Shimia isoporae: one gene and its partner. The protein of the gene in region 1 interacts with the protein of each later gene in a pairwise test. Links are inferred from orthologs where the notes say so. Each region holds a gene or a part of one and is shown on either strand. Other genes may lie near its edges.

The links.
Region 2: the proteins of BXY66_RS00090 (region 1) and def interact in binary tests that used the Escherichia coli proteins (3 or more experiments, as listed by UniProt). The link is inferred for Shimia isoporae from one-to-one orthologs.

What each region holds. Positions count from the first base shown.
Region 1 is NZ_SMGR01000001.1:15,470-21,820, reverse strand. The notes cover bases 2,291-5,196. They hold BXY66_RS00090 (aspartate-semialdehyde dehydrogenase), read left to right. Parts: upstream 2,291-3,185; coding sequence 3,186-4,208; downstream 4,209-5,196. Other genes in these bases: BXY66_RS00085 (DUF4139 domain-containing protein), read left to right, coding at 4,414-5,196; BXY66_RS00095 (MFS transporter), read left to right, coding at 2,291-3,053. In the rest of the region: BXY66_RS00105 (branched-chain amino acid ABC transporter permease), read left to right, coding at 1-543; BXY66_RS00100 (DUF3095 domain-containing protein), read right to left, coding at 565-1,704; more of BXY66_RS00095, read left to right, coding at 1,881-2,290; more of BXY66_RS00085, read left to right, coding at 5,197-6,036.
Region 2 is NZ_SMGR01000003.1:217,630-224,024, forward strand. Bases 960-3,909 are described here. They hold def (peptide deformylase), read right to left. Parts: upstream 2,716-3,909; coding sequence 2,203-2,715; downstream 960-2,202. Other genes in these bases: fmt (methionyl-tRNA formyltransferase), read right to left, coding at 960-1,202; def (peptide deformylase), read right to left, coding at 1,224-1,718; def (peptide deformylase), read right to left, coding at 1,715-2,206; BXY66_RS15420 (MalY/PatB family protein), read left to right, coding at 2,816-3,909. Also shown: BXY66_RS15395 (hypothetical protein), read right to left, coding at 50-286; more of fmt, read right to left, coding at 297-959; more of BXY66_RS15420, read left to right, coding at 3,910-3,988; BXY66_RS20710 (hypothetical protein), read right to left, coding at 4,354-4,485; BXY66_RS15425 (hypothetical protein), read right to left, coding at 4,626-4,979; BXY66_RS15430 (glutathione S-transferase family protein), read left to right, coding at 5,186-6,160; BXY66_RS15435 (threonine-phosphate decarboxylase), read left to right, coding at 6,228-6,395. UniProt on the Escherichia coli protein: Removes the formyl group from the N-terminal Met of newly synthesized proteins. Requires at least a dipeptide for an efficient rate of reaction. N-terminal L-methionine is a prerequisite for activity but the enzyme has broad specificity at other positions.

The DNA of each region.
Region 1 (6,351 bases):
GGTGTCAAAGCCAACGGCAAACTGCTGAAGTACTACCTTGTATTCGGGTCCTGCCTGATCCTGTTCCTGTTGATGCTTCGCATCGTACACTCGCCCTTCGGTCGGGTTCTGCTCGCCATCCGCGAAAACGACTTCCGCGCCGAAGCCATCGGGTACAGAGTCGTGCACTACCGTGTCGCGGCCACCTGCCTTTCGGCTGCCATAGCAGCTCTGGCAGGAGCGCTTTACGCGATCTGGCTGCGCTACGTCGGGCCCGATACCACCCTCTCGATGGAGATCATGATCGACATCCTGCTGATGGTCGTGATCGGAGGCATGGGAACAATGTATGGTGCTGTAATCGGCGCGACCATCTTCGTGTTGGCGCAAAACTACCTGCAGGGCCTCATGGACGTTGCAGGCAGTGCCGTTTCAGCCCTTCCGATCCTGCCGGAACTGCTGAATGCAGACCGCTGGCTCCTGTGGCTGGGTGTGCTGTTCATCCTGTCGGTCTACTTCTTCCCAACAGGCATTGTCGGCCGCCTCAGGCAAGGCAGAACCTGACACGGCTCCCGACCGCGCGGCTCAAAGCCGCGCGGCTGCCTGCGCATAACCACCGGCGGCACCATCCACAAAGTGCATGTGGTTGCTTTCAGTGGCCGAGGGTACAAAACAGGTCATCATCGCCTCTGACTGCGCGTGCAAACCGTAACGCACCAACCCCGCGGATTTTGCCTTGCGCAACACCTTTTCTATCCGCGCCTGCGTTTCCGCGTCGCAATCAAGCGTCATCTTCAACCCATCGTCGAACTTTCGGAAATCCGCATTCTCGGCCACTTCCGCACGGTAGGCTGTGGGGTCGAAGTTGCCGACACCACGGGACTTCATCAGCGCCCAGATCAGCATGTTCTCGACAAGCAGCTTTCCCAGCTTCCATGCGACCGGACCACCTTGGCGCACCCGTGCTTCAATCGTCATCCCCGGTGGTGGAAAACGCGCCTCCGGCCCGACACGAGGTACAGGGTGCATTGCGCGAGGCTCTGTCTGGCTGGCCTCAAGAACGGCCTCCGCGATCTTCGCGAAACATGCTTCCGGCACGTCCTCTTGCGGCTCAACCACGAGCGACAGGATGGCACCGCGTTCCGACTTCACATTCGACCAACGACAGCTCAACCCGGTGAGATCCGGCGTGTCTTCTACCGCCGTGTCCTCATCGACCCCCATGTGGCCTGCTTTCATCTGTGCTTCGGCCCAGGCGAGACCACCGCCAGAGAACATTGCATAATCCACGCCCTTGCTCGGCGCATAGCGGGCCACGCGCACGTCACGCCCTGCCGCCCGCACATCTGCAACGGACACCATGGCAACCCGCAATTCGATTTCGAATTCTTTGCGCGCCCAGCGCCGAACAGAATCCAATGCCCGTTCTGCCGCCCGCCGCTGTGTCGGCCAGACTGCAAAACCTGCCCCGTCACCGCCAAACACAAAGGGAAGCGCAGCACCTTGTGCGGCGTTGATCTGCGCGGAAATCACGGCCGCGCCGACCATGTTCACGACCTTGTACCGCCCGCGTGCGATTTCGTGGGTCGACCCGACAACATCGGCAACCCCTACAACCCAATCATCCGGAAGCGGCACATACCGCTTCAGATCACTCAGGCTGTCGAAATCATCCGTGCGCGGCAGATTTTCGTAATAGTCCTGCGTTGATTGATTGAAAAACATTGTCCTAGAGCCCCTTTTTGGAACCCCTCCCTGAAAAGCCAGATGGCACCATTACGGTGTGGCGCAAGTTTTGGTGTTTACACATTGCTGCACACTCGCGTGAACACAGCCGCACAATGGCCCCTTGTCATTCCTCCGCCTTTCGGATCAAGTCGCGCCTCAGGGAGAGAGACTTCATGCGCAACGATATGATCCTGCTGTGCCTTGCTTATGTGCTCAGCCAGTTTTTTCGCGCCTTTCTGGCGGTGCTGACCCAGGTCCTTGAGGCGGATATCGGTGCAACTCCGGCCGACCTCGCTTTTGCGTCAGGCCTCTGGTTCCTGATCTTTGCGGCCATGCAAATTCCCGTTGGGGCTTGGCTCGACAAATACGGCCCCCGTCGCACGTCCGCTGTCCTTCTGCTGGTTGGCGGCGGCGGAGGCGCCGCGCTGTTTGCACTTGCCACGCAACCCATTCATGTCTCGATCGCCATGGGTCTGATCGGCGTCGGCTGCTCGCCGGTGCTCATGGCCAGCTACTTTATTTTCGCGCGCAGCTATCCTCCGGCCAAATTCGCGACACTTGCGGCGCTCATGCTGGGTGTCGGCTCGGTCGGAAACCTCGTCGCGGCTTACCCAACGGCCTTTGCTGTGGAAACCTTTGGCTGGCGCGCAACCCTCTGGTCGCTGGCAGCGATGAGTTCGGCGATCGCCGTCGGACTTTGGCAAATGGTGCAAGACCCTCCAAAAATCGACAGCGAAGAAAAAGGTTCTGTGCTGGACCTGCTCAAAATGCCGGTTCTGTGGTTCATCATCCCCTTCATGTTTGTGAACTATATGCCCACCGCCGCAATCCGCGGCCTTTGGATCGGGCCATATCTGGATGATGTCTTTGCTATGTCGACTGTCGGCATCGGGCAGGCCACGCTTGTCATGGGGATTGCCATGATCCTCGGTACACTCGCCTACGGGCCTGCGGACCGCATTTTCGGGACACGCAAATGGGTGATCTTCGGCGGCAGCTCAATGATGGTCGTGGCATTGCTTGCCCTTGTGCCATTCGTGGAAAAAAATGCGGTCCTCTCGGTCGCGCTTCTCTCAGCCATGGGATTTTTTGGCGGGGCCTTTCCCGTTGTCATTGCCCACGCACGCAGCTTTTTCCCGCCCCATCTTACAGGACGCGGTGTCACGCTCATGAACCTTTTCGGCATTGGTGGCGTTGGGGTCGCGCAATTCGGGTCCGGGCGTCTGCACGCTGCCATTGCGCCCACAGATCCGACCCTGGCCTATCAGGTTCTGTTCGGAGGATTCGCGGCCCTCTTGATTTTCGGCCTCGCGATTTACCTGTTTTCCCGCGACAGCACCGATTAATCCGCTAAAGCGGAAACCTGCGCATCAATCGCAAACGCAAATACGCCACATCAGCAATTTTCGCCATCCGCCCCCTTTTTCTTAGGGAAAAACGCGGCTAAGAGAGCGCGTCCTAAACAATGGAGACCTACCATGGGTTATCGCGTCGTCGTCGCTGGCGCCACGGGCAATGTGGGCCGCGAAATGCTGAACATCCTGGCGGAACGCCAGTTTCCGGTGGACGAGCTTGCCGTTTTGGCCAGCCGCCGTTCGCTTGGCACCGAAGTCACCTTCGGCGACAAAACCCTGAAAACCCAGGACATCGAGCAATTCGATTTCTCCGGTTGGGATATGGCGCTGTTTGCCATCGGGTCAGACGCCACCAAGAAATACGCCCCCATCGCAGCGGCCGCCGGCTGTGTCGTCATCGACAACAGCTCGCTCTACCGCTACGACCCGGACGTACCGTTGATCGTGCCCGAGTGTAATGCGGATGCGATCCACGGCTATTCCAAGAAAAACATCATTGCCAACCCGAACTGCTCCACGGCGCAGATGGTTGTCGCTCTGAAACCGCTGCACGACCGCGCAAAGATCAAGCGCGTTGTTGTCTCGACCTACCAATCCGTGTCCGGCTCCGGCAAGGACGCGATGGACGAACTGTGGGAACAGACCAAAGCCGTCTACAACCCCGTCAACGATGTGCCGCCAAAGGTCTACACCAAGGAAATCGCCTTCAACGTGATCCCGCATATCGACGTATTCATGGATGACGGGTCCACCAAAGAAGAGTGGAAAATGGTCGCCGAGACCAAAAAGATTGTCGACAAGGACATCAAAGTCACCGCGACCTGCGTCCGCGTACCGGTCTTTGTGGGTCACTCGGAATCGATCAACATCGAATTCGAGGATTTCCTTGATGAGGATGAAGCACGCGACATCCTGCGGCAGGCGCCCGGTATTATGGTGATCGACAAGCGCGAAGACGGTGGCTACGTCACCCCGAAAGAATGTGTTGGCGACTTCGCCACCTTCATCTCGCGCATCCGTCAGGACAGCACGGTCGAAAACGGCATCAACCTTTGGTGTGTCTCTGACAACCTGCGCAAAGGCGCGGCGCTGAACGCCGTACAGATTGCCGAGACGCTTGGCCGCGAAGTGCTGAAAAAGGGCTAAGCCCTGTCAGAAACGAGAATACAAAAGGCGCTCCGCTCGGAGCGCCTTTTTTGTTGCCGTATCCTGGAGGCGCCTGACGTCAATTCGTTGCACCTCGCCAAAACAAGCACTGCTCCGCCGATCCATGCAGCTCAGGCACCACTGACTTGCCAGCCTTCCTCGACACGTGTTCCCTTTGAGGCAACCCGTACCGAAAGGCTTTTTCATGACCAGACATTTTCTCCCCGTCGCCCTGACCACCTTTGCCTTGCCGCTCTGGGCGGACACAATTCCACTGAGCGCGCCAGTTTCCGCCGCCACTCTCTATGCCGACGGCGCCACTCTGACCCGCACGGCCACATTCACCGCCCCTGCGGGCTCTCATGACCTGCTGATCACCAACCTGCCCGAAGAGATCGATCCAACCACCGTACGGGTCGCCATCGACGGCGCGACGCTTGGCGCGGTTACAGTGCGCTTTGCCAAGGTGCCGCCGATCGCTGAATTGGACAGCGCAACGCTTGAAGCCGCCAAAGCCGAAGTCGACCGGATCGAGGCCGCCCTGCGCGCGACCCGCGACGAGCAGGCCGACGTGCTGATGCAGGCCGATGCGGCAAATGCCCGCCTTGGATATCTAAATCGCCTGCAAAGTCCTCAGGATGCGGCCAGCCCCGAAGCCCTGACACAAACCCTAGCCATCATCGGACAGGAAACGCTCAAAGCACGACAGGAGGCAGCAGCGTCGCAGCGCGCGGCCCGCGCGTTTGAACAGACCCTCGAAGACTTGGCTGAAGCTCTGTCCGATGCCCGCGCAACCGTAGAAGCCCTCACGCCGCCAGAAACCGAAAAATCCATGCTCGCCGCCGAAGTGTCCTCGGACCAGCCAATCAACGGCTCTGTAACACTGGTGCACCGCACCGATTGGGACGCTGGCTGGCAACCCGTTTATGATTTGCACCTCACAACCGGTGAGGCTCCGGAACTGCGCATTCATCGCAATGTCTTTGTCTTTCAGGACACCGGCGAGGATTGGAACGACGTAGACGTCACCCTCTCCACGAGCCGCCCCAACGCACAGGCATCCCCTTCCGGCTTGGCTCCATGGCGGCGGCGCATCGAGACACCTCAACCGGTAATGCCAAAAAATGCCGGTCGTCTGGCTATGGTCGACGAAGCCGAAAGCCAAATGGCGGAACCGGTGATGGAAACCGCTGCCATCCCAACCTTTGACGACGGTATCAACGCCACCTACGTCTATCCGACGCCGGTCTCGATCAACTCGGGCACCGAGGCACTTCGCCTCGCGTTGGATACAATCGACCTCACCTCAGATGTCTACGCCTTTGCCAACCCGATGCGGGACGAAACCGCTTTTGTCATGGCCGAAAGCGTCAACACCTCCGGCGAGCTGATCCTGAACGGAGCCGCCGACTTCTATCTCAATGACGTGTTTGTCACCCAAAATGAAATGCCATTGGTGGCGGCAGGCGATGACGTCAAACTATCCTTCGGCGCGATTCCCGGGCTGCGGCTTACGGACACGGTCACTCAAAAAGTCACCGGCGACAAAGGCGTGCTGACATCCCGCAACCAGCAAACCGAAACACGCATTCTTGCAGCCGAGAACCTTACTGACCAATCTTGGGCCCTGCGTCTTATCGGTCGCGTGCCGTACTCCGAGCAACAGGATCTCCTGATTTCCAGTCAGGCAACTCCCACGCCCACGAATCCGCAATACGAGGATCAGCGCGGCATACTGATGTGGGCGCACACTTTAGAAGCCGGTCAGACTTTCAATGTCGAGCTTTCTCACGAAATCCAGTGGCCGCTGGAGATGATCCTGCGCTGATCGCGCACCTGATTTGCCACAAAATGGTCAGGCGATTCTCCAAATCGCCCGACTCGCGCCCCAATCGGGGCCAGAATCGACGTTAAGAAAACTACAGGCCGCGCAAATTGGGCCAAGACGTCCAAAACGCGCAGCTCGTCCGGATTAGGGACCGGACATAGAGGGGCAGTCGCCTCCGGATACACAGCGAGCCTTATTTTGCTGGTGTTTGGTGGCCCTGCGGGACAGTTTTAAGGGGGTTAGCCCGGCAACCATCGTTGCCCGGGCCCGAATGCTGTGTTTCCAATTTTAGCCAAATTTACCGCGAATTTGACA
Region 2 (6,395 bases), on another replicon or contig:
CATTTTTAATTGAATCAAGGGCTTTCGCGGCAGAAGAGTCACAGCCCGACTATTTGCGGAAATGTGTCGGCACGATGATCAAGGCGCCGACCGAGGAGATGATCGCATTCATCCCCGGACTGCCAAAACCGATGTGAAACATGCGCGAGATCATAAAAAACACGAACGCCCCACCCACGCAGATGATGATCGAGGGAATATAACCGTTGCGGGTGAAACCCGACCGTTCGGCCGCATATCCGATGATCCCCGCAATAATGACGGTTCCGAAAAAGGCAAAAAACATGCGTGTCTCCCTAAAGGGTCTGACCTGCTGTCAGCGGAAAGCCCCGCAGGAACGTCTGCGCATCCTGCCCGCCTTTGCCCGCGCGTTGCAAGCGCAGCAACTGCACCGCGCCAGAGCCGCACGCCACTGTCAGAGCTTCGTCCAAAATGGTGCCCGCTGCCCCGTTGCCGGCGACAACGTGCGACGCAAGCACCTTGACCCGCTGCCCCTCGATTTCGGTCCAGGCGCCCGGAAACGGCGACAGGCCACGAATTTTGCGATCCACCTCTTCCGCGGTTTCGCTCCAGTCGATTTTGGCTTCCGACTTGTCGATCTTTTCCGCGTAGGTCACGCCATCCTCTGGCTGTGGTTCGGGCGTTAGGTCATCCAGCAGCGCGAGCGTATCGACGATGGCTTCTGATCCAAGCACTGAAAGCCTGTCATGCAATTCCGCGGTGGTTTCTGTCTCGCCAATCGCAATTTCGCGCCGCAAAAGGACGTCGCCGGTGTCCAGCCCCGCATCCATCTGCATGATACAAACGCCAGTTTGCTTGTCTCCGGCCATAATCGCGCGATGGATTGGCGCCGCTCCGCGCCAGCGAGGCAGAAGGCTCGCATGAATGTTGAGGCAGCCTTTCGTTGGCGCATCCAGAATGGCTTGCGGCAGGATCAACCCATAGGCGACAACAACTGCAACATCCGCTTCCAGAGATGCAAACTCCGCCTGCGCAGTCTCGTTGCGCAAAGACACCGGATGACGCACGTCCAAACCCAACGCCTCGGCACGTGCCTGGACGGGTGTCGGTCTGTCTTTCTTGCCGCGTCCCGCGGGACGCGGCGGCTGGCAATAGACCGCGGCAATGTCGTGGCCCGCCGCGATCAGGGCATCCAAAACCGGTACCGAAAAATCCGGCGTTCCCATAAAAACAATACGCATCTGGTTCTCCTGCTCGGGGCCTTAGCGCAGCTTGCGCGCCTTGCGGATCAACATGTCCCGCTTGGTCTTGCTGAGATGGTCGAAATACATCTTCCCGTTGATGTGATCGATCTGGTGTTGCACCGAGGTCGCCCACAGACCGACAAAATCCTTCTCCACCGTCTCACCGTTCTCATCCATATAGCGCACGGTCACCGCGCGCGGGCGGCTGATCTTGGCCGAGACACCAACAAGGTTCGGGCTTGCCTCTTCGTGCTCGCGCGGCTGCACCGAGGCGTGCAGAATTTCGGGGTTCGCCATGCGCACCGGCTGATTGCCTTCCTCGGTGGCGTCCACCACCGCAAGGCGCAGCATCACGCCGATTTGGTTTGCGCCCATGCCCACACCGGGCATCGCGTACATCGTCTCGATCAGATCATCCCAAACCTGCCGCACCTCATCGGTGATCTCTGTCACCGGCTCGGCTGCGGTCCGAAGACGTTTATCTGGCCATGGAATGCAGCGACGAACAGTCATTTGAGAGCGTATCCTTCAAGTAGGGTTTTGCGCGTCATCGCGTCGAGACGGTCCAAAGTAACGATACCGTCCAGATGATCCATTTCATGCTGAATACAGCGGGCGGAAAAACCATCGAAGTCGCCGGTTTTTTCAACTCCGTTCTCGTCCCGCCAGACCACCGAGATCTGGGATGGACGCGCCACCGGCACCATCAGATCAGGGATGGAAAGACAGCCTTCTTCCACAGTCGACGAGCTGTCACTTCGGGCTGTGATCACCGGATCAACGAACACCATGGGCGTGCGATCACCTTCTTTCCAAGTGACGTCCATCACGAACAGACGCCGAAGGTCACCGACCTGCGGTCCCGCCAATCCCCGCCCAGGCGCTGCATACATGGTTTCCAGCATATCCGCCGCCAGCACACGGATGTCCGCGTCCCCCACAGCCTCACAGGCTGTGGACAGCCGGTCATCCGGCCAACGGACGATGGGGAGGACACTCATCCCCGTGCCAGCTCGCGCTTCATCTTCTGGGACTTGCGGGTCATCATCTGACGCTTCATTGGGCCAAGATAGTCGATGAACAGTTTGCCGTTCAGATGGTCGATCTCGTGCTGCACGCACGTCGCCCACAGCCCGTCAAAGTCTTTTTCCTGCGGATTGCCGTCCATATCGATCCAGCCGACGCGAACCTCTTTGGGGCGCGTCACCTCGGCAAACTGCTCGGGAATCGACAGACATCCCTCTTCATAGACGTTGGTTTCCTCGGAGCTGCTCAAAACCTCGGGGTTGAACATCACCACCGGCTCCGGCTCGCCTTCCTTAACACAATCCATCACGATCAACCTATCCAGAACACCGACTTGCGGCGCGGCAAGGCCGATACCGGGGGCGTCGTACATGGTTTCCAGCATGTCTTCGGCCAGATTGCGCAACTCATCGCTCAGGTCGGCAACGGGCGCACAGGCCTTTTTCAGGCGGGGATCGGGGTGGATCAGGATTTGGCGTTTCATGGCCTTCATCTAAGACAGCATTGCATTTGACGCAACGGGGTTGCGCACGGCCAGCAATCCGCTAGCGTCACATCGTTCATCCGCAGCAAAGGACCCCCAAATGAGCTTTGACGAGATCATCGACCGCTTTGGCACCCATTCCGTAAAATGGGACATGATGGAGCCGATCTATGGCGTGCCTGCCAAAGACGGAATCGCGATGTGGGTGGCCGATATGGATTTCCGCCCGCCGCAATGCGTGTCGGATGCTCTAGTCAAAATGAACGAGATGGGTGTCTACGGATACTACGGTGATGATGCCGCCTATCTGGACGCCATCCGCTGGTGGATGAAAGAGCGCCACAGCTGGGACGTCGCACGCAACGAGATTTTTACGACACACGGTCTGGTGAACGGCACCGCGATGTGTGTGGACGCCTTTACCAACGCGGGTGACGGCGTCGTTCTGATGACGCCGGTTTATCACGCCTTCGCCAAGGTCATCAAAGCCGCCGGTCGCGAAGTTGTCGAATGTCAGCTTGCACTGAACGAGGGTCGCTACGAGATGGATTTCGAGGCGTGGGATGCGCAAATGAAGGGGCATGAAACCATGCTCATTCTCTGCTCGCCCCACAACCCCGGCGGCCGCGTCTGGACCCGCGACGAATTGCAGGGCGTTGCCGAATTCTGCAAACGTCACGACCTCATTCTGGTAAGCGACGAGATCCACCACGATCTGGTCTTTGCAGGCAACACCCATATCCCGATGGCCAATGTGGACGAGACCATCATGGACCGCCTGGTGATGATGACGGCCACCACCAAGACCTTCAACATCGCGGGCAGCCACTCCGGCAACGTGATCATCCCCGATCCTGACCTGCGCGCCAAATTCGGCGGACGCATGGCGGCTCTGGGCCTGTCGCCCAACAGCTTTGGCCTCTTCATGGCCGAAGCCGCCTACTCGCCCGAAGGTGCGGCTTGGGTGGATGATCTGGTGGTCTATCTGGATGGCAACCGCAAACTGTTGGACACTGCGATTGCGGACATTCCGGGGCTGGCGTCCATGGCGCTTGAGGCCACCTACCTCAGTTGGGTCGATTTCTCCGGCACCGGCATGGGGCGCGAAGAGTTCACCCGCCGTGTGGAAAAAGACGCAAGGATCGCAGTGAACCACGGCCCGACGTTTGGCACAGGCGGCGAAAACTACCTCCGCTTCAACATCGCCACCCCCCGCGCGCGGGTGCAGGAAGCCTGCGAGCGACTTGCAGAAGCGTTTTCAGATTTGCAGTGATTTAGGCGCACCAGCGCCCGAACCAAGGGGTAAAAGCGAAGCGCCCGCGTTTTGCCGGAGGCAAACCTCCGGTTTGACGGGGGCGGTTCGGGCGCTAGCCAAAGCGTTGCTTTGGCTGTTGGGGGAGAAGAACCTTGTACCAAAAATGAACGCTGACAGCGTCACCAACAAAAGTGCGTTCCGAAATTTTCGTTACAATGGACGCTTGTTTCAAAGCTACGTCTAGCTATTTCGTTTCTCATCTTGGATTGAAGGCCAAGCACCAAATTTGATTAGGAGAGCTTCAAGCGATTCTTTTACTAAGTCACAGTAGTTTTCGTCAAAGGGCTCAGTCAGCGTCTTCTCCAAAGCGCTAAGAAGCGAGTTTAGGGCCCAAAGTCGCCATCATGTATTGCCGCAGTGTGCAGGTTTTCGCCGTTCTGTTCGTCTAGCGTTCGGGAAAGAAAGTTGAACAGAGTTAGAGCTGCGTCGGCATCAAGTTTTATCTCTACATCCATTCGGTTTCCAATTTAGCCTCGAAGCTTAACCCTCGCTGACTTGTGGAGTTTGGCAATTTCGGATCCCAAACTGCCATTCATCGAAGCCCCAGCTGCCCCGTAGTCTCACCAAAGAGCAGCGGTCAGCGAAAGCTACAACCTCAGCCCTCTTTCCCCAACAACGCTACCGGCGCTTCGCTTGCCCGTTCAAAATCCACCGGCGCGCGGTCGGTCGCCAGTGTGTGGCGCTTGAACTCGTAGCGCATCTCTCCGCCTTGCTCTTCAGAAGCCACAATCAGGCATTGGTAAAGCTGCTTTCCACCGTCATAGACATCGACCAGCCCGCGCAAATGCGGGGCGTCTTCGATGTCCAGCGTAAAGCCGTCATCCTCAAACCGGATCACGCGAAAGCTGCGGCCACCTGCCTCGACACGCAGTTTGTGGCGCTGCTTCATCGCTTTTTTGCGGGCGGCATCAAGGCCGGCCTGAACCTCTGGGGGCAAATAGGTGCTCATGACGAAGTCTCCGAATACACTGGTAAAAATCAGCGTCCATCACACCATGGTCAAGCCAAGAATTTGTAAACACGCGGTCTTTGGCGAAATGCCGCAGATCGGTCACGGTCTGTGCGCAGGCGCGCAGGTGTTTTGCGCTACCGTCTGTTTTTCCGCACAGATCCGGACGCTACATTGTCGTCAAACGACAGATAACGGAGAACAAGATGGGTCTTTTGGTAGACGGAAAATGGGTCGATCAATGGTATGACACCAAATCTTCCGGTGGAAAATTCGTGCGTTCCGCGAGTCAGTTTCGCAACTGGATCACCGCCGACGGATCCGCAGGTCCAAGCGGCTCGGACGGGTTCAAGGCCGAGAGCGGGCGCTATCATCTCTTTGTTTCCTATGCCTGTCCCTGGGCACACCGCACGCTGATCTTTCGCAAACTCAAAGGTCTGGAGGACCACATCGGGATGTCTGCCGTACATCCGGACATGCTGGGAGAAGGTTGGCACTTCGCAACAGATGATCACGGAGCAACAGGGGATATCCTGTACGGCCTGAGCCACGCGCACAACCTCTACACCAAGGCTGACCCGACCTATTCGGGGCGGGTGACGGTGCCGATCCTTTGGGACAAACAGCGCGAAACGATCGTAAGCAACGAAAGCGCCGAGATCATCCGCATGTTCAACAGCGCCTTTGATGGCATCACGGGCAACACAGACGACTATTGGCCCGAAGGCCACCGTGACGAAATCGAAGAGGTCAACGCCCGAATTTACGACACCCTGAACAACGGTGTCTACAAATCCGGATTTGCCACCACGCAAGAAGCCTATGACGCAGCCGTTCACCCGCTTTTCGACACGCTCGACTGGCTCGAAGAGCGTCTGTCACATCAGCGCTATCTCATGGGCGACGCACTGACCGAGGCGGACTGGCGGCTGTTCACCACATTGATCCGTTTTGATCCCGTCTATCATCTGCATTTCAAATGCAATCGCCGGCGTTTGATGGATTACCCCAATCTCTGGGCCTATACGCGGGAGCTTTATCAGGTGCCGGGCGTGCGCGAGACTGTGAACATGGAGCACATCGTGCGCCACTATCACTACAGCCACGAAAGCATCAATCCGCATCGCATTGTGCCCATCAATCCGGTGATCGACTACGACGCGCCACACGGTCGCGGCTAGAAAGGCCGCTTGCCAAGCCATCGGAAAATCGCCTATCCGCGAGAGCAGATAGGCAAAGGATTTTCCGATGTTGGCACAGGCGCAATCCGATAACTCGCCTCCCCGCGATCATGGCGGCGGCATCGACGCGGCTGTGACCCAATACGGTGGAACGCGTGAGGACTGGCTCGACCTGTCCACCGGCATAAATCCTGTGCCTTATCCGCTACCGGAATTGACCGGCGCCGACTGGGCC